3 regions of the Novosphingobium sp. PhB55 genome follow, and region 2 is predicted to be linked to each of the others. Evidence: riboswitches for the same ligand, from Rfam matches in the RefSeq annotation. Region 2 holds a riboswitch; each other region holds the start of a gene.
The links. Region 2 has a riboswitch for cobalamin ahead of EDF57_RS24775 (TonB-dependent receptor). Riboswitches for the same ligand answer to the same signal wherever they lie in the genome.
Positions count from the first base shown of each region.

Region 1 (6,720 bases), on a different contig from region 2:
GCCGGGACACTGGGGGGGGAGAACAGGGTGGCGTCCATGGCAAGCGCCTTCGGTTTCGATCGTGACTGCACCGCACGCGGGTCTAGCGGGCGAAACCTTCCGCAAGCCGAACCCGGCGATATGTATTTGTTCGGGGGTGCCGGACAGGCGCGGTCAGGGGCAGGCGTTCAGGCCGGTGCTTCGGGCCGGGTGCCGGATGCGGCCTCGAATACCGCGCGCTGGTCCGCGAAGGCGCGTTGATAGGCGGGGCGTGCTTCGGCGCGGGCGATATAGGCCAGCAGTGGGGGCCAGGCGTCGAGGAGGTTGGAACTGACCAGTCGGCGCAGCACGGTCACCATCATCAGGTCTCCCGCGCTGAAGGCACCGTCCAGCCATTCGGCGCTCCCAAGCGAGGCGGTCAGTTGCTGGAGGCGGGCCTGGACGCGCTTTTCCAGCATCGGTTGCCGCGCTGCGAACCAGGGCTGCTCCCGCTCGAATATCATCGCCATGGTGCATTCGACGATGGGTGGCTCCACCGTGTTGAGCGCCGCGAAGAGCCAGGCGACGGCCCGCGCACGGGCATCGGCATCCTCGGGCAGGAGACCGGGGTGTGTGCCGGCGAGGTGGAGGACGATGGCGCCGGATTCGAACAGCACGAGATCGCCGTCTTCCAGGCTGGGGATCTGCCCGAAGGGCTGGTGCGCGAGATGTTCGGGCCTCTTGAGCGCTTCGAACGAAAGCAACCGCACTTGGTAGGGCAGGCCCAGTTCCTCCAGCGCCCAGCGTACCCGCATGTCCCGCGCGAGGCCCCGCCCCCGGTCGGGCGAGTTTTCGAAAGCGGTGATGGTGATCGTCATGGCGAGGCTCCCGGCAACGCGGGATCCTACCATGCAGCGAAGCGACAGGCGATCCGGGTTCGTGTGGGCGGGCGGGTTGCCGAAGCGGGCTGCCTCAGGCCGTGCCGTCCACGGCCGCACGTCCGAGGCCCGGATCGTCGGTGAAGAAGGAATCGACACCCGCCGCGATGAAGCGGCGCATGAATTCGATGCAGGCCTTGTCCTGACGCGCCGCATCGCCCCCCGGGCCGCGGAAGTCCGTGGGCAGGAAGCTGTTTTCCGGCCGCACCGTCCAGGTCGAGACGAGCAGGCCGGCCGCATGGGCATCGCGCACCAGCGTGCTCGGCTTGCCCAGCGGGCCGGACTTGCCGGTGGCATCGCCGAAGGGGATGATCCCCTGGAGCACGGGGGCGATCCAGTCGGCATAAGTCCTGACTTCGGCCAGACCGGCGGGCGTGAGCATCTGCTTGAACGTGAGGCTGCCCCCGGAGGCGGCGACATCGGCGGGGTGCATGTCCAGAGGCACGGTCAGTTGCAGGAGTTGCAGGCTGCGATAGGCGGCGATGCGCGGGCGCAGCCACTTGAGATTGGCCACCTCGAAGCTCTGGACGATCACCGGGGCGGTCGAGAGATAATGGCTAGCGGCCACGCGGTCGAGGAAGCGCTGTTCCTGCGGCAGGCCGATCCCGGCGAAATAGGTGGAATGCTTGATCTCGGGAATGAGGCCGATCTTGCGGCCGCGTGCGGCGGATTCCGCAGCCACGAAGTCCGCGATTTCCTCAAGCGTGAGCAGTTGGAACTGGCCGTCGTAGCTCTTGCTTTCGGGGCGCATGGCACCGAGCCGTTCGACTGCGCGCAGGGTCTTGATCTCTGCGAGGGTGAAGTCCTCGGTGAACCAGCCGGTGACCTTTTCCCCGTCGATCACCTTGGTCGTGCGGCGCTGGGCGAATTCGGGATGGTCCGCGACATTGGTAGTTTCGGCGATGTTGTTCTCATGCCGGGCGATCAGGGCACCGTCCTTGGTCGAGACGAGATCCGGCTCCACGAAGTCCGCGCCCTGGTCGATGGCCTTGGCGTAGGACGCCAGGGTGTGCTCGGGCCGCAGCGCCGAGCAGCCGCGGTGGCCGATCACCAGCGGCTTCTTGCGCGCGCCTCCAGTTTGCGCGACCGAATTCTGCGGCGCCGCCAGTGCGGGGCCTTGGCCGAGAAGCGTGGCGGCGCCTGCTCCAGCGCCGGCAAGGAGCATGCCGCGGCGGGACAGGGTGGTTTCGGCCGGGTGGTGGTTCATCGCGGTAATCTCCGGGCTCAAGGCAGGGATCGCGGGCAGCGTACCCCGTGCAGAAGCGCGGCGCTGCGGCCATGATCCCGCCTCCTGGCGGGGCGGCAGGGTGGGTCATTTGCGCGACTAGCCCCGGATCATGACAGCACGGGGTCGGAATATCGCCTTGCGTCAGGGGCTTGCCGCGTTGCCGGAAGGGGGCGGCGATTTGCCGCAGCTTTGCGTGAACTCTTGCCCTCGTTCGGGCGTTCAGGCTGCGAGCGTCAGGGGAGCAACCGGAGGGAGGAGCCCGATCATGGAACATCTCAGTTTTCCCAACGAAAGCGCCGAATACCGCCGCGCGCGTAATGAACTGCTCGATGCCGAAATGGACCTGCGGCGCCAGACGGAAACGGTTGCGGCGATGCGCCGGGCGCTGCCCCCCGGCGGGACGATCAAGGAGGACTACGTCTTCGAGCGCATCGGGGATCATCAGCGCCCGGAGCAGGTGCGGCTGTCGGAACTGTTCGCGGGGAAGCCCAGCCTGATCCTCTACAGCTACATGTTCGGTCCCGAGCGCGACGAGCCCTGCACCGGCTGCACGCATCTGCTGGACGGGCTGGACGGGGCCGCACGGCATGTCCCGCAGGCTGCGGCGTTCTACGTCGTCGCCCGTTCGCCTTTGGCCCGTCTGGTGGCCTGGGCGCGTGAACGCCGCTGGCCGCATCTCCGGTTCCTATCGGCCGAAGGCAGCAGCTACACACGGGACTATTTCGGCAACACGGCCGGCGTAACCCCCGCCATGCGCCAGGAACGCGGGTACGAGGACGGCAAGGACTGGGACGAGCCGATGATCAACGTCTTCCGCAAGGATGGCGGCGAGGTTCGGCATTTCTGGGGCGGCGAACTGCTCTACGCCCCGGAGGAGCCGGACCAGCACCATCGCTCGCTGGATGCTTTGGACCCGGTCTGGGGCTTGCTGGACCTCCTGCCCGAGGGACGCGGAGATTTCTTCCCGAAGCTGAGCTACCGCTGACCGGGGGGCTCTAACCGCGCTGCCGGCGCGCGTGCCTGTTTGGACGTGGCTCCATGAGACTTGCGGATCGGCATTTCCTGCGTTAGCGCCCCGGTGCCCGCCCAATCCGTCAGGATCGGCGGGCAAGATCGCGCCGGTGCCTCGAACGAGGCTTAATAGGGAACGCGGTGAGAGGGTTCGTCCCTCAAATCCGCGGCTGTCCCTGCAACTGTGAGCGGTGAGCAAGATGCCGTGGCTTCCCCCGGGAAGCCGGCCACTGGATCGCGGGCGCCCGGCGCCACGGTCCGGGAAGGCCGAGCATCGCGCTTTGACCCGCAAGCCAGGAGACCTGCCGGCGCATCGGTCGCTCTTGCCCTGGCCCAGGGATAGGCCAAGGCTCGGTACTCCGCGTGAGCGACGAAGCCGTGCGGCTGGGGCTGCATCGGCGCGCAGGACGGGCGTTCATCGCGCCCGCCCGTCGTTGCGTGCGGACCGACGCCCGTCGGCAAGCCCCGGTCATCGTCGCTGCGCGCGAGAGGATGATGCCGTGCGGCAGGATGAAACGCGCGTCCCGATGACAGGCTTCGCCTTGCGCGGATGGTGCCCGGATGCCTGGCGTCCGATGATGGCCGGAGACGGGCTGATCGTGCGCGTGAAGCCCCGGCTGGCGCGCCTGACCGCGGCCGAGATCGCGGTGCTTGCCGATCTGGCGCGCCGTTTCGGCAGCGGTGCGATAGACATCACCAATCGCGCCAATCTCCAGATCCGCGGTGTCCGCGAGCAGGGCTGGCAGGATTTGCTGCGCGCCCTGGTCGACCGGGGCCTGGTCGATGCCGACGCCGGTCTGGAGGGGCGGCGCAACCTGCTTGTCGCACCCGGCTGGGATCGCGGGGACGATACCGCGCGGATCGCGGAAGAACTCCTGGGCCGTCTGGGCGAGTTGCCCGAATCGCCCGGAAAGATGGGCATCGCGGTCGATGCCGGCCCCGTCGCCACACTGCTGGACAGCCCCGCGGATTTCCGCATCGAGCGCGCGGAAGCCGGCGGCCTGCTGCTCCGCCTCGACGGGCGCGAGAGCGGGGTTTCCATCCTGCCGGAAGAGGCCGCAGACCGCCTGATCGCGCTGGCCCACTGGTTCGTGGAGACCGGCGGGGCCGCGGCCCGCCGGGCCTCGCGCCACACGGCCGCTCTTCCGCAATGGGCGCGGGGGGATAGCCGTCCCGCCGTCGGAGCCGCTGCGCCGCATGGCTACGGGGTGCCGTTCGGGCGGATCGAGGGGGAGGCACTGGTGCGGCTGATGGCAGCGACCGGCGCTGCGGCCCTTCGCGTTACGCCTTGGCGGCAGCTTCTGGCGGAATCCGACGTGCGAGAGCCGGTGGAGGGCTTCATTCTCGATCCCGGCGACCCGCTGCTGCGCGCCGATGCCTGTCCGGGCGCGCCGGCATGCCCGCAGGCGACGGTCGAAACGCGCGAACTGGCGCGCCGGTTGGCGCCGCATGTGTCCGGGCGCCTGCACGTTTCCGGCTGCGCGAAAGGCTGCGCGCGCGCACGGCCGAGCGACGTGGTCCTGACCGGGCGCGACGGCGCCTTCGACCTCGCCCTCCGTGGCCGCGCGGGCGACCCGCCGACGCGGGGCGGCCTTTCTCCCGACCATGTCCTTGCCCATTTCGGAGCCTCATGAATGGCGCATATCTACGAAAAGGATGGCGCGGCCATCTATCGCCAGTCGTTTGCGACGATCCGCGCCGAGGCGGACCTCGCGGCCTTTCCCCCTGACGAGGAGCGCATCGCGGTCCGCATGATCCACGCTTCGGGGCTGGTGGAGCTGGCGCGGCACATCCGCTTCTCGCCCGGATTCGCCCGCGCGGCGATGGCGGCGCTGGAGGCGGGTGCGCCGATCCTGTGCGATGCGCGCATGGTGGGCGAAGGGATCACCCGCGCCCGGCTTCCCGCGGACAATGCGGTGATCTGCACGCTCCAGGATCCGCAAGTCCCGCAAATGGCGCAGGCGATGGCGAATACCCGCTCGGCGGCGGCGCTCGAACTCTGGCGGCCGCACCTTGGCGGGGCCGTGGTGGCCATCGGCAATGCGCCCACCGCGCTGTTCCACTTGCTCGACATGCTGGAGGACCCCGATTGCCCGCGCCCGGCAGCGATCATTGGCTGTCCGGTGGGCTTCGTGGGGGCGGCCGAGTCCAAGGCCGCCCTCTGGGATGCCTGCCCGGTGCCCTGCTGCATCGTCGAAGGAAGGCTGGGCGGCAGCGCGATCACCGTGGCCGCGGTCAACGCCATCGCGAGCAGCGCGGAATGAGCGTGGGAACCGTACACGGCGTCGGACTGGGCCCCGGCGCGCAGGACCTGCTGAGCGTTCGCGCCGACCGATTGGTGCGCGGAGCCAGGCATGTCGCCTACTTCCGCAAGGCCGGCCGGCCCGGTCAGGCGCGGCGGATCGTCGAGGGCATGCTCCGCGCCGATGTCGTCGAGCATGCGATGGAATATCCGGTGACCACGGAGATTCCGCTGGGAGACCCGCGCTACAACGCCTGTCTTTCCCGCTTCTACGCAAGCTGGACCGAGCAACTGGCGAAGCTTGTCCGCGAGGGCGAGGATGTCGTGGTGCTCTGCGAGGGCGACCCCTTCTTCTACGGCTCGTTCATGCACCTCTATACCCGCCTGGCCGAAGCAGGGGGCCATGCAGGGCCGGCACCGGTGCCGGTCGCCGTCGTGCCGGGGATCACCGGAATGTCGGGCGCCTGGACGGCATGCGGCGCGCCGATGACCTGGGGCGACGATGTCCTCACTGTCCTCACCGCCACGCTACCCGAGGCAGATCTGGCGCGGCGCATTCGCGATACCGACGCGCTCGTGGTCATGAAGATCGGCCGCAATCTGGCCAAGCTGCGCCGCGCCGTCATCGCTGCCGGGCGCGAGGGGGAGGCCTGGCTGGTGGAACATGCCGCGATGGCCGAGCAGCGGGTGACGCCGCTCGCCGAGGCGGAAGCCGTGACGCCCTACTTCTCGATCCTGCTGATCCACGGACAGGGGCGCCGGCCATGAGCGGCTGGCTCGCCATCGCCGGGCTGGGGCCGGGCGACGAGGCGCTCGTCACGCCCGAGGCTTCTGCGGCCCTGGATGCCGCCACCGACGTGATCGGCTACGGCCCTTATGTCGCTCGGGTGGCGCCGCGCGTGGGCCTGCGCTTTCATGCCAGCGACAACCGCGTCGAATTGGAGCGCGCTGCCCATGCGCTTTCGCTCGCGGCCGAGGGGCGGCGCGTGGTGGTGGTCTCCTCCGGGGATCCGGGCGTCTTCGCCATGGCGGCGGCGGTGTTCGAGGTTTGGGAGCAGGGCCCCGCCGACTGGCGCGAACTCGATATCCGGGTCCTGCCGGGCATCACCGCCATGCTGGCGGCGAGCGCGCGGGCGGGCGCGCCGCTGGGCCATGACTTCTGCGCCATCAATCTTTCCGATAATCTCAAGCCCTGGGCATTGATCGAGCGCCGATTGCGGCTGGCGGCGGAAGCGGACTTCGCCATGGCCTTCTACAACCCGCGTTCGAAGGCGCGGCCGGAAGGTTTCGCGCGCGTCCTTGAGATCCTGCGCGAGGCTTGCGGGCCGGAGCGCCCGATCCTT
Region 1 covers NZ_SODQ01000002.1:677,877-684,596, forward strand. The annotation lists gene EDF57_RS07215 (ATP-binding protein) at 1-38, opposite strand, end outside; gene EDF57_RS07220 (glutathione S-transferase family protein) at 168-836, opposite strand; gene EDF57_RS07225 (glycerophosphodiester phosphodiesterase) at 931-2,103, opposite strand; gene EDF57_RS07230 (DUF899 family protein) at 2,390-3,109, shown strand; cobalamin riboswitch at 3,227-3,460, shown strand; gene EDF57_RS07235 (cobalamin biosynthesis protein CobG) at 3,636-4,769, shown strand; gene EDF57_RS07240 (precorrin-8X methylmutase) at 4,770-5,399, shown strand; gene cobI (precorrin-2 C(20)-methyltransferase) at 5,396-6,145, shown strand; gene cobJ (precorrin-3B C(17)-methyltransferase) at 6,142-6,720, shown strand, end outside.
Region 1: linked by a shared signal. The riboswitch ahead of EDF57_RS07235 (cobalamin biosynthesis protein CobG) and the one ahead of EDF57_RS24775 (TonB-dependent receptor) in region 2 are both predicted to bind cobalamin.

Region 2 (6,720 bases):
CCGTCGGCGCTTAGGCCCACATGGATGCAGCGGCGCAGATCGATGTGCAGGACCATGCACGGGAAGAGACGGGGCATCGCCCCCCGGGCAAGCGGCCGGACCGCACCCGTCTGCTGCGCATCCTGCGCAATGTGCTGATCGCGATCGTCGCGCTGGTCTTCGCGGCCTGGCTGGTCCTCTTCATCACCAAGGGCCGGTTCCTGAAGCACCCCTTCGAACGCATCGCCAGCTCGGCCGCCGGGCGGCAGGTGCGGGTGGGCGGAGACTTCCAGCTCTACTTCGCACCGCTGCGCATCAAGTTCCTGGCCGATGGCCTGAGCGTCTCCAACCCGGAATGGGCGGGCCGCCCGCAGATGTTCGCCGCCCGCCATATCGAGGCGCGGATCGCCCCGCTTTCATTGCTGTTCGGCCGTCGTCACGTTCATACGCTGGACCTTCAGGGCGGCGCCGTGGACCTCGAATGGGACAAGGCCCATGGCCGCAACAGCTGGACTTTCGGCAGCGGCGGCGGGGGCAAGCCCTTCGAGTTCCCCCGGATCGACCGCGCCACCATATCGGACACCCGCGTCCGCTATCTCGACCCGCAGATGCCGCTGCTTGCCAATCTCGTGGTCGATCCCGTCACTTCCACCGATGCCAGGATCGGCAAGGCGGTCTCGCTGCGCGGCGACGGCACCTTGCGCAGCACCCCGTTCCGCGTGAGCGCCCGGCTGCTCTCCCCCGACGCCACCGTCAATCGCGGCAGCAACGCGCTGGAACTCACGGCCTGGGCGGCGAACAACCAGGTCGACGTCTCGGGCACCCTCCCCTCCATCGCCGATTTCGAGGACGTGCCGCTCAAGGTCCGCGCCCGCGGGCGCGACTTGTCCGAACTGCTGGGCATCATCGACGTCGCCATTCCGCAGACCCGCCGCTACGCACTGAAAGCGCAGCTGGTGAAGGACGGGGAGACCTATCGCTTCACCGGCATGACCGGCACGTTCGGCCAGTCCGACCTTTCGGGCAAGCTGACGGTGACCAATGCCGAGCGGCTGCGGCTGGATGCCGTGCTGGCGACCAGGCGGCTGGACATCGTCGATGCCGCGCCGTTCATCGGCTACAACCCGGACATCGTGGCATCGAAAGGCGCCGTGGCCGCAGCCGCCGCCACCGGCGCGGGCGCCCAGCGCGTCCTGCCGGACGCCGCCCTGCCCGTGGAGACGATGCAGCGCTTCGACGCCGGGCTGGACTGGAAGGTCGGCGTGGTCCGCTCACGCAATGTGCCGGTGCAGAACATCGCCCTGAAGCTCTCGCTCGACCGGGGACGACTGGCCCTGTCGCCGCTGACATTCTCGATGGCGCGCGGCGATGTCGCCTCGGATCTGGTGTTCGACACGCGTCAGCGCCCCTCGGCCGTAAGCTACGATATTCGCCTCAAGTCCACGCCGATGGGCCGTCTGCTGGCCGGATACGGCGTGGTGGAATCAGGCACGACCGGCACGATCGGCGGTCGCATCAAGCTGGAAGGCCGCGGCGACACGATTCACGATTCGCTTGCTTCGGCATCGGGCCGGATCGCCTTCATCATGCCCCGCGGCACGTTCTGGACGCGCAACGTGCAGCTGGCCGAGCTGGACCTCGGCACGTTCGCCTCCAAGATGTTCGAGGGCAAGCTGAAGAAGCCCGTCCAGCTCAACTGCGGTCTGGTGGCCTTCACGGTGCGAGGCGGCACGGCGGCGGCCGACCCGATCCTGATCGACACGTCGAAGAACGTCATCACCGGGCGCGGCGGCTTCAGCTTCGACACCGAGGCGCTCGACATGGGCTTCCGCGCGGACGGCAAGAAGTTCAGCCTGTTTTCCGGGCAGTCGCCTGTCGGCATCGGCGGCCGCTTCGCCAAGCCCTCCCTCCAGGTGATCAGCCCGCAATTGCTCGGCCGCGCCGGAGTGGGTCTTGGACTGGCCGTGGCGGCGACGCCGGTGGCGGGCCTGCTTGCCTTTGTGGACGTGGGCGATGCCAAGTCCGCCGCCTGCGGCCCGGTGCTGTCGGGCGCCAATGCGCAGTCCCAGCGCACCGCCAAGGGCAAGCCGCGCGACGACGTCGGCTCCGGCCGTCCCAACAAGAACGACTGAGTTTCCTCCGCCGCGATAACTCCGCTCGGAACGGACGTGAACCGGAACGGGCGCGCTCTGGCCGGCTTCGCCCACACGAACACATCCCGCTTGCACAGGGCGCACGCCCCGGCTAGCTCATCGCGTCCGCCATTTCCGCAAGGAGGGCGGGTAATGATCGCGCTGGTGCCTCGAAAGAGGCTTAATAGGGAACACGGTGAGAGAGGCTTCCTCTTGAATCCGAGGCTGTCCCTGCAACTGTAAGCGGTGAGCGCGATGCACATCACGCGGCGGGGCAATGCCCCCTGCCGCAGCCACTGGGCCGGACGCTAAATCCTGCGAGGCCTGGGAAGGCCGTGCATCGAGCGATGACCCGTGAGCCAGGAGACCTGCCAGCGTACGGTCGCTCTTGCTTTGGTCCAGGGGATGGCCGGGGCACGGTGATTTTTCCGTCTGAGCGACGAACCAGCGGCAAGGGCCGCACGGTGCGCTGAGCGGTCGTCCCGAATCCGGGCGCCCGGCCGGTCGGTGCGCCGGTCGTTCGCGGGCCTGGGTTCGGGAGCGGCAGACCCTTGCCAAAAGCTCGCTTGGCGCCCGGCAGGGGAATGAAATGAAGATCGCAACCGTTTCGCACGCGGCGCTTGCCGCGGCGCTGACTCTCGCCTGCGCCGCGCAGGCCCGAGCCGCGGATGGCGGGAACGTCGAAGGCCGGGAAGCCGATGCCGCAGAGGCGGATGGCCCTTCGATCGTCGTCACCGGGCAGAGCCTGGAAGAGACGCTGCCGCAGGAACTCTCCCGCTACGGCAACGACGTCGTCACCGTCGATGAACGGCAGATCCGCAACAGCGGCGCGGTGGACGTGACCAAGGCGCTGGACCAGGTACCCGGCCTCTACGTGCGCGGCCGCAATGGCCCGTTCACTTACGTAGACGTCTCGCTGCAGGGTTCGCGCACGCAGGACGTGCTCTGGACGATGGACGGCATCCGCCTCAACAACCGCCTGTACGGCAGCACCTCGCCCAACGACACTCTGCCCGCCAGCATGATCGAGCGGATCGAGGTCCTGCGCGGCGGAGAGAGCCTGTTCTACGGCACCCAGGCTTCGGCCGGAGTGATCAACGTGGTGACGCGCAGCTTTTCCGACGATCCGGGCGGCCAAGTCAATGCCTCGGTCGACAGCTGGGGCGGCACGACCCTGGACGGCTATGCGCGCGGCGCCCTGGGCGACCACCGCTTCGTGGCCTATGCCTCGCACAATCGCTCGGAAGGCTACCTGCCCTACAGCGCCTATCAGCCCAGCCTCACCGACCGGCACCTCGGCTACGACTTGTGGTCGGCCGGGCTCAAGTACCAGTACGCGCTGGCGCCGGATCTCACGCTCATCGCGCAGTACCAGCATACCGAGGCGAAGCTCGACAACCTATCCCCCACCCGCATTCGCGAGAGCCGCAACGACCGGAACGAGGAAGTGGCCAGCCTGCGGCTCGACTACACCGGCAGCGACAGTGTGCAGTTCTTCCTGAAAGGCTATTTCCACGACTGGAAGACCGCCTACATCCAGATCCGCAATTCGCTGCCCGACCATCAGCCCCAGGTGATCTACCCAGCCGGCACCTTCTGGGGCTATCGCGACTGGGGAGGCAGCGCGGTGATGAAGCTGCATCTGCACCCCGGCCTGGAATACCTGCTGGGCTACGACTTCCAGAACTTCAGCGGCCGGGACGACGTGCTGCTGATCGCGCCGACCAGCGAGCAGGTCCACGCCGGGATCCTGCAGCTTCGCACCACCGACGAGATCTCGTCGAAGGGCCGCCTGGCGGCGGGCCTGCGCTACAATCGCACGGACGGCGCGCGCAAGACGATCTGGAACGTCTCGGGCCGCTACGACTTTGCCGAGGCGCTCTATCTGGAAGCCAATGGCGGCACCGCCTTCGTGCTGCCCGACGCCTCGCAGCTCTACGGCAACGACCCTTGCTGCGAGGTGGGCAATCCGAACCTCAGGGCGGAGCAGAGCCTTTCGCTCAACCTCTCTGCAGGCGGCATCCTGCCGCTGGGCGCGGCCTCGCTGGGGTGGAAGGCGACCTATTTCGACCGCCGCATCACGGACATGATCGACAGCGTCTACGACGATCCCGCCTTCCCCGGCGGCACTTACGCCAACCTCGACGGCAAGGTCCGCTCGCAAGGCGCGGAGCTGGAACTCGACGCGCGCTGGCCGGGCGGCTGGGGGATCTCGGCCAGCTACACATATGCCCGCGTGCGCGAAAAGGGCGCATCGACGCAGCTGGACCGCAACCCCAAGCAATATGCCAAGGCCGCCTTGTCCTATGCGCCCGAAGACCAGCCCTTCGGCGCGAGCATCAACGCCAGCTGGATCGGCGATGTCTGGTCGACCGCATCCGGCGCGGGGCGGCGGAACTACGGCAATTACGCGCTGCTCGATGTCGGCGCTTACCTTTACGTCGACGGGGCAGCGCGGCGGAACCGCTTCGGCGTCAATATCGAGAACCTGCTCGACCGGGAATATGCCACGCGCGGCTACCTTTCGGCCGCGACCGACCAGGGCGTGCTCGATGGCAGCAACAGCCGCTTCCTCTATTTCAACCGGGGCGTGCCGCGCACGCTGCGGATGCAATACGGCCTGAGTTTCTGACGCCGTGACCGCGCTCCAGCCTTCCAAGGCGCCCGGTAGCCTGCTGCCCCGCAGCTTGCTGCCGCGCCCCGTCCTCGTCCTTCATCGCTGGCTCGGCGTCTCCGTCGGGCTGCTGATGACCCTCTGGTGCCTGTCGGGCTTCGTGATGATCTACGTGGACTATCCGAGGCTGGAGCCGGCAGCGCAGTTGCAGGGCCTGGCGCCGCTGCAACTGCCGCCCGGTCAGGTCTGGAACGATACCGCGTGGGAGGAGGCAGGCCTCGCGCCAGACCTGCCGATCGCCTCCGCGCACGTCGAGATGATGGCCGGCCGCCCGGTCCTGCGGATCGTTTCCGCGGCCACCGGCGACCGCTCCATCGCGCAGATGCGGACCATGCCAGACGCCATCGACCTGGCCACGGGGCGGAAGCTTGCCCCGCCCGGGCGCGCCGACCTCGCCAGGATCGCGGCGGACTACGCCCGCGGCCATGCGATCGGCGGCGCAGCGCCCGCTCTGTCCGAAACCGGCATCGACCAGTGGACGGTGCAGACCTACCGGCGGAGCGCCCCGCTCTACCGCGCCGACTATGCCGATCCCGCCGGGACCGTGATCTACATCTCGGGCCGTTCGGGCGAGGTGGTGCAGGAGACCACCCGCTTCCAGCGCTTCTGGGGCTGGCTGGGCGCCGTGCCGCACTGGCTCTACCCCACGATCCTGCGGCAGGACGGCGCGCTGTGGAACCAGGTCGTGGTCTGGACCTCGCTCTCTGGCTGCTTCCTCACCGGCACCGGCATCTGGGCCGGTATCGCGCGGCTGCGGCGCAAGCGGGACGGGACTATCGGCTCCCCCTACAAGGGCCTGTGGTGGTGGCACCATGTCTTCGGGCTGTTCTTCGGCCTGCTGACCCTGAGCTGGGCGGCGAGCGGCCTGTTTTCGATGAACCCCTGGGGCTTCCTCGATTCCGCGGCCGGCCCTGCCGAGGCCGGGCGGCTGGCCGGGCCGATGCACTGGCGCGATGTGCGCCAGGCGCTCTCCGCGCTCGGCGACCTGCCGCGCGGCGCGCGCCGGGTGGAGGCCGCCCCGCTCGGCGGGCGCACTTTCCTGCTGGTATCGGGCCTGCCCATATCGGACGGCGAAGTTTCGTCGCAGCGCTTCGACGCTTCCGGAAAGCCCGCTCTCTTCGGCGAGGACGCGCTGCGCACCGCGCTGTCGGGCAGGCCCTCGCTCGACTCGCTCGAACTCCTGGAGGAAGAGGACGCCTACTACTATGGCCGCCGTTCCCCCGCGCCGCTTCCGGTCTGGCGCGCCGTTCTGGCCGATGCCGAGGCGACGCGCCTCTACATCGATCCGGTGAGCGGCCGGCTCCTGCGCGCTGTCGACCGTAACGGGCGCGGGTTCCGCTGGCTGCAGGACGGCCTGCACCGGCTGGACCTGCCGCTGCTGCGCCGGCGCCCGTGGTGGGACCTGGTGGTCCTGCCGCTGCTGGCCGCCGTCACGTTCGTCTGCGGCACCGGCACATGGATGGCCTGGAACAAGGTGCGCCGCGACGTGCGGCGCCTCTTCAGGATGGGGCTCAGAACGCCAGCGCGGCGCCCTGTTCGGCGATGACGTAGCGGACGGGCGGACCGTCGCCCTCGGCCAGCTGGCGGGCAATGGTCGCGGCGATCGCGGGGTCCCCGTCGACCGAGGGCTTGATATGGCCGATCACCACGGGCAGCCCCTTCATCGCCCCCGTCCCGCCCGACAGCTGCGCCAGCCGCGCCAGTTCGCGGTGCAGCCAGCGCGGGGTGAGGTGGCCGAACAGCTCGGCGTCCTTGCGCGGGTCGGGATAGGACGTCTCGACGATGATCGCGCGCAGATGCCCGGCGCGTACCAGCGGCGCCACGGCCTGCCAGAGCGCGTCGAGCCGGGTCGAATGCTCGACGGCATCGGGGCCGGTGTCCCCCATGCAGAGCAGCGCCTGCTCCCCTGCGCGGATGAGGAAGGCAGTGGACAGG
Region 2 covers NZ_SODQ01000016.1:11,811-18,530, reverse strand. The annotation lists gene EDF57_RS24780 (AsmA family protein) at 21-2,111, shown strand; cobalamin riboswitch at 2,258-2,502, shown strand; gene EDF57_RS24775 (TonB-dependent receptor) at 2,701-4,743, shown strand; gene EDF57_RS24770 (peptidase) at 4,748-6,331, shown strand; gene EDF57_RS24765 (3',5'-cyclic-nucleotide phosphodiesterase) at 6,297-6,720, opposite strand, start outside.

Region 3 (6,720 bases), on a different contig from region 2:
CCCTGCGGCGCGCACCGAATCACCCAGAAGATGTACCTGAAGAACGGCCGCGTCGCTGCGCCCCTGCTTGCCGAGCGACTCGTCCTCTCGCGAAGCGGGCCTTGCGACATGGCTCCGCGGTCCTGCGTAGATATCCACTTTTCCTGGCTCCCAATGGTGCCGGCGGCCGGACAGCGGCGCGCCGAACTTGTCCTGTCCTGAAACGCGCCGGACGCGTTCGAGTTTCGGATGACACCCTTGTGAAGTGCGAAAAATGGCAGTTTTCCGCTTTTGCAGATCGCGTCGACGGACGATCGTTTGCAGCCGGTCGCAAGGCAGCCGCCATTCACCGCCAGATGCACGGCGATGGGAACACCAGGCTTGACGATGCATTCTCAAGTAAATAAGTTGACAAACAAGGCCGCGAGCCGGCCTCCGAGAAATACCGCCCCTCAAGGGGCAGATTGACAGCGATCGAGCCAACCGCGACGCTACGTCACAAACGGGATTGGCCAGTGTCAAAATCGAAAGGGAGTATGGTTTCATGCCTCACAGCGATTTCCACGTCGTCCGCAAGGGCCTCGACTGGGCGGTAAGCCTTCATGGCGTGTTCCTGGCCGCGTTCGAAAGCCAGAGAGCCGCACTCAACCGTGCCATCGATGCCGCGCATCAGGTGGGCATGAAGGGGCACAGCGCCAAGGTCCTCCTGATTGACGATCAGGCCGATCCGCGAACGCACTGGGTCTTCGGCCATCACCCCTATCCGCCCACCGCGTGATCTAAGGCGGAAAGAGGAAGCCAGGATGTTCAAAGCCCTTTTCATCGAGCACCCGCGAAAAGTAAACGAAAGCTATGGGGAGCACTGGCTGGTCGCCAATCGCTTCGGCCTGCGCATGGTGGTGGCCGGCCTTGGGACCATGCTGCACGGGTTCGTTCCCGGCCTGCTCACCCATGCCGGCAGCGACATGGTTCGCAAGCTTCATGGCGAGATGGCCCGCCGCCAACAGGGGCTGCCCGTGAAGAAGCAGGAACGCGTCGCCGCCAAAACATGGCAACCGGAATACGAAATCTAGGCACGTCGCCGATTTTTGCCGCTCAGGACGATGCCGGAGAACGATCCTGACCGCCGGGGCGGATGAAATCCTTGTAAAATAACGCCGACAACCCCTTCCGGCGCAACATCATCTTGAGCAGGCGGCGGTTCTCACGCTAGGTGGCTATCCATGAGCGACCTCGAGACAATGCCCGGACATCTGATCCGCCGCCTGCAGCAGATTTCCCTTGCGCGCTTTGCCTCGCGCATGGCGGAAGCCGGTCTCGATCTCACATCCGTGCAATATGCGGCGCTGCTCACGCTTCGCGACCATCCCGGACTGGACCAGCAGACCCTCGCCGGCATGATCGCCTACGACCGCGTGACCATTGGCGGCGTCATCGACAGGCTGGTGCAGAAGGGCCTCGTAGACCGGGAAGTCAGTCCTACCGACCGGCGGGCGCGGGTGCTCATGCTCAGCAGTGCCGGACTGGTGACGCTCGATATCGCGGAGCCCTGGGTCGACAAGGTTCAGGACGATCTCGTCGTCCACCTGTCGCGCGACGAGCGCGATGTCTTCTTGAGAGTGCTCCAGAAAGCCACGCAGGCGGGCAACGAGATGAGCCGTGCGCCGCTCCGTCTCGTGGCCAAAGTGCAGAGTTCCTGAACCAGGCAACTCTGCACTCCAACCAATTGAACGATCAGGACTTTGCCTTCTGCAGCACGCGCTCGGCCCAAAGTCCGAAAGCGAGGCCGATCGTCGCCCATAGCACCAGCTGCGTGCCGATGGAGGCCACCCGGAAGTTCCACAGAAGCACGGCCGGGAAGTCCGTGGGAACCTCGTTCACGGCAGGCAGCAGGAACTGCCCCAGCCCCACCAGGCCCAGATAGATCACAAGACCGAGCAGCGTGGCATCGAAACCGCGTCCCGGTCGTGCAAGGGCGCTCCTGATACGCGCTGCCACGACGGCCGCGCCGAGCGACAGCGCGATCATGCCGAAATAGGCGGCAGTGCGCAGGGCCACGGTTTCGTGCTTGCCCACGGCTGGCGGGGTCTGGGGATATTTGATCGCCGGTACCAGCACCACCAGCGCGAAAGTCAGCGCGGCCAGCATGAGTGCGAAGCTGCGCGGGCCAAGATTTCCCATGCGGCCGTAGCCGTAAGCGAAGACGAGCGAGAAGATCCCGCCCACCGCAGCGCCGTACAGCACGAGCGCGGTCACCAGTCCCGCACCTTTCTGCGTATCGCGGCTGACGAGTTCCTCTTCCTGCGGCTCAGCCGGCGTGCCGGTGTGGGGCATGGCCATCCCGGCATGGCCGGGCGGGGCATCATGCGCGGAGTGGCTTTCCTCGTAACCGATCGCCAGATCGATCTGCGGTTCGGCAAAGCCACGCGCAAAAAGCGTGGCAAGAAGCGCGCCCAGAATGCCGGCAAGCATCCCGCGCCAGAGCAAGTCCCTGGTCATGTGCAGCGCCTCAGTGGCAGGGGAAGCCGAGGAGGTGACGCCCGTCGTGGACGAACTCGTGGACGTACATGCCCTGGAACAGGGAGAAGGCGCCCTGCTCGGTGCTGACGAAATAGATGAAGATGACGGCCAGCAGCGTGCCGAGCACGGCCCAGGGCGCGATGTCTTCCAGGGGAATGGTGTTACCGCCCTGCACGGGAATGAAAGCGTCGTCGAAAACTGCGGTGGAAACAGCCATTGTCATGCTCCTTGGCGGGATTGCGCGTCCCCGGAAAACCTGTTGCCAAGAAGGAAGGTCTGGCTCTCGACGGGATGGTTCCCGTGCGATTACAGTGGCGCGACCGCGCCGGATTCTCACCGGCTTCTTCGATACTCGACGCCGCTTCCTTAGGACCGCGCGGGCCGCGGCGTCAACGACCCCACGGAATTTACCCTTGGCGACACCCCTCCTGCTGATCTGCATCGCCGCCACGGCGTCGAGCCGCGAAGGCCGGTTTCCCGAGCCGGCGGAACCGCTGGATGCGGCAGGGCGACGCGATGCCGCCTTGGCCAGGTTGCCCCAACGCTACCACGCCGCGCTGCAGGCCAGCCCCGCCCGCGCCGCTGCCGAGACCGCCTCGGCGATGGGGCTCACGGCCAGAACCGAACCGGCGCTTGCCGATATCGATCATGGCGAGTGGCAAGGCTTGTCCTTCGCGCAGATCGAGGCGAGCGATCCCGGACAGCTCGGCCGGTGGCTGGCCGAACCCGCGCAAGGCGCGCCTGCGGGTGAAACACTGGAGCAGGTTCGCACGCGGGTCGGTGCATGGATGGACCGCGTTGCCGGCGCCGACGCGCCGACCTGCGCCATCACGCACCCGATGACGATCCGCGCCGCCCTCTCCCATGCGCTGGATCTGCCGCTGCGCGCAGCGCTCGCCATCGATGTGGCGCCGCTCTCCTGCACCGTTCTTTCCTTCAACCGGAGTTGGCGATTGCAGTCTCTGGGTCTTGCGGTGCGGGGCGTCCCCGGCTAATCGCCTCCGGGTTCGGGATGCCTTCTGGCGGCCCGACGAAGATCGCGCCGGTGCCCCGCAAGGGGCTTAATACGGGAACGCGGTAAGGTCGGTTCGCCGTCCCGATCCGCGGCTGTCCCTGCAACTGTAAGCGGCGAGCGCGATGCACATTCGCGGCGGGGCAAGCCCCCCACCGCAGCCACTGGGCCGGACGCTAAGTCATGCGAGGCCTGGGAAGGCCGTGCATCGCGCGATGACCCGTGAGCCAGGAAACCTGCCGGCGTCGATGTCGCTCTTGCCCGGGTCCAGGGAATGGCCAAGGCACGGTAACTCTTCCGTCTGAGCGACGTGATGCATGCGGCCGGGGCCGCAGCGGCATATCGCGTCGGGCGCCCGTGCGCCGGTCCGTCGCGGCGTGCCGCCATCGTCGCGACCGCGACGGGACGCCCCGCCGTTTCAGGTCGCTGGCGCGCGGGAGACGAGATATGAGCAAAGTTCCCACCACCGTCATCACCGGCTTCCTCGGCGCCGGCAAGACCACGCTGATCCGCCATCTGCTCCAGAACGCCAAGGGCCGCCGCCTCGCGCTCATCATCAACGAGTTCGGCGACGTCGGCGTCGACAGCGAACTGGTGAAGGGCTGCAATGACGAGGCCTGCCCAGAAGACGACATCGTCGAGCTTGCCAACGGCTGCATCTGCTGCACCGTCGCCGACGATTTCCTGCCGACCATGCAGAAGCTGCTCGACCGCGAGAACAAGCCCGATCACATCATCATCGAAACCAGCGGCCTCGCCCTGCCCAAGCCGCTGGTGAAGGCGTTCCAGTGGCCGGATATCCGCACCCGCGCGACGGTTGACGGCGTGGTCGCGCTGATCGACGCCGATGCCGTGGCCGCTGGCCGCTTTGCCACCGACGAAGCCGCCCTCGCCGCCGCGCGCGCCGCCGATCCGATGCTGGACCACGAAAGCCCGCTGGAAGAACTGTTCGAGGAACAGCTCGGCTGCGCGGACATGGTCGTGCTCAACAAGACCGACCTCGTCGACGCCGAAGCCCTCGCCCATGTCGAGACGCTGGTCTTGGCCGAAACGCGCCCCGGCGTGAAGATCGTGCGCGCGGACCACGGTGCGGTCGATATCGCCGCGCTGCTGGGCATCACCGCCGCTGCCGAGGACGACCTCGATTCCCGCCCCTCGCACATCGACGGGCTGGACGCGGATCACGACCATGACGACTTCGACAGCTTTGTCGTATCCGGCGGCGATGTTGCCGATCTCGACGCCTTGCTCGCCCGCCTCAAGGACCTGATCGCGGAGCATGACGTGCTGCGCGTGAAGGGCATGGTCGCGGTCGGCGGCAAGCCGAGCCGCCTTGTCGTGCAGGCCGTCGGTCCGCGCATCCAACACTTCTACGACCGCGCCTGGCTGCCGCAGGAAGCGCGCCGCACCCAGCTTGTCGTCATCGGCCAGAAGGGACTGAACCGCGCGGCCATCGAGGCCGGGCTGGCAGACGTTCTCGGCGCCGTGGCAGCGTGAAGCATAGGCTCCCCTCCCCACTTCGTCATTGCGAACCCGCAAAGCGGGTGAAGCAATCCAGAGCCACGCAGAGCCGCCCTGGATTGCTTCGCTTCGCTCGCAATGACGAGGGAGAGTTCTGTCGCGGTGTCGGGGGGAACGCCTGATGCACCTGCTGTCCGCCACGCCGGGGACGATCTCCAACGGCGAGGAGGCGATCGACCTCGACCAGTCTCCCGGCGACATGGTGATCCTCACCGTGGCGGACAGTGAGCTGGCCTGCTTTGCAAGCGCGGCGGCGCAGTTGCCCTCCGATGCTCCCAGCGTCCGCCTCGCCAACCTTCTGCAACTGCGCCACCCCTATTCGATCGACCTCTATGTCGAGAAAGTGATCGCGCAGGCTAAATTTGTCTGCGTGATCCTGCTCGGCGGCAAGAGCTACTGGGGCTACGGCATCGACGAGATCGCCCGCGTCGCCCGCGAGAACGGCATTGCCTTCGCCGCGATAGCCGATGGGCGAGAGGCAGATCCGGCGCTCGACCGCGCGTCCACCCTGCCCGCCGAAATGCGTGAGAAATTGCGCGACTATCTGCGGCAGGGCGGCACCGCCAATGCGCTCTCCTTCCTGCGCACCGCCGCGCAGGCAATCGGCTTTGACGCGGGCGAGCCCGACGATCCCGTGCCGGTGGCCGATGCAGGGCTCTATCTTGCGGGAACCGAGCGGGCGGGCCTTGCGGACGTGCAGGCCGGATGGGTCGAAGGCCGGCCGCTGGCGCTGCTGGTGTTCTACCGCGCGCTGATGATCGCAGGCACGCTCGACGCGGTGGACGCCATGATCGCGGCGCTGCGGGAACGCGGCTTCAATGTCGCCGCCGTCCACGTCCGCGCCTTGCGTGAGCCTTTCGCGGTGGATTGGCTGGGCGGCCTGCTCGGCGAAGTGGCGCCCGATGTGATCGTCAACGCCACCAGTTTCGCATCTTCCTCGGCAGGCGACGACCGCAAGCCCGGCATTCTGGAAAAGGCGAACTGCCCGATCCTGCAAGTCGCCTTCGCGGGCGTGGAAGAAGCCGATTGGCAGGGCGCCGCGCGCGGTCTTGGCCCACGCGATCTGGCGATGAACGTGGCGCTGCCCGAAGTCGACGGCCGCATCTTTACCCGCGCCGTCGCTTTCAAGGCGGCCGAGCGCTTTGACGAAGTGACGCAGTGCGGCATCGTCGTCCCCCGCGTCGCGCCGGACCGCGTGGCCTTCGTTGCCGACCTCGCCGCCGGATGGGCCAGCCTGCGCCGCAGCGCCCCGGCCGAGCGCCGCTTGGCACTGGTGCTGGCGAACTATCCCAACCGTGACGGACGCATCGGCAACGGCGTCGGCCTCGACACCCCAGCCAGCACCGCCGCCATCATCGCCGCGCTGGCTGAGGCCGGTTACGACATCGGCGATGCCCCGCGCGACGGTGCCGCGTTGATGCGCGTCATGACCGGCGGCGTGACCAACGCGCTCTCCTCGCTGGACCGGCCGGGCGAAGTCTCCCTTCCCCTCGCAAGGTACAAAAGTGCCTTCGCCGCAGTCCCCGAAAGCGCGCGCAAGGCGATGCTGGAACGCTGGGGCGAACCCTCCGCCGATCCCTTCGTACGCGACGGCGCGTTCCGGCTGCCCGTTCATCGCTTCGGCAAACTCGCCATCGCGGTGCAGCCCGCGCGCGGCTACAATATCGATCCCAAGGCGAGCTACCACG
Region 3 covers NZ_SODQ01000008.1:71,709-78,428, reverse strand. The annotation lists gene EDF57_RS20005 (hypothetical protein) at 1-372, opposite strand, end outside; gene EDF57_RS20000 (hypothetical protein) at 524-757, shown strand; gene EDF57_RS19995 (DUF6356 family protein) at 783-1,052, shown strand; gene EDF57_RS19990 (MarR family winged helix-turn-helix transcriptional regulator) at 1,203-1,679, shown strand; gene EDF57_RS19985 (CbtA family protein) at 1,714-2,478, opposite strand; gene EDF57_RS19980 (CbtB-domain containing protein) at 2,489-2,716, opposite strand; cobalamin riboswitch at 2,752-2,882, opposite strand; gene EDF57_RS19975 (histidine phosphatase family protein) at 2,913-3,494, shown strand; cobalamin riboswitch at 3,526-3,770, shown strand; gene cobW (cobalamin biosynthesis protein CobW) at 3,959-5,008, shown strand; gene cobN (cobaltochelatase subunit CobN) at 5,154-6,720, shown strand, end outside.
Region 3: linked by a shared signal. The riboswitch ahead of cobW (cobalamin biosynthesis protein CobW) and the one ahead of EDF57_RS24775 (TonB-dependent receptor) in region 2 are both predicted to bind cobalamin.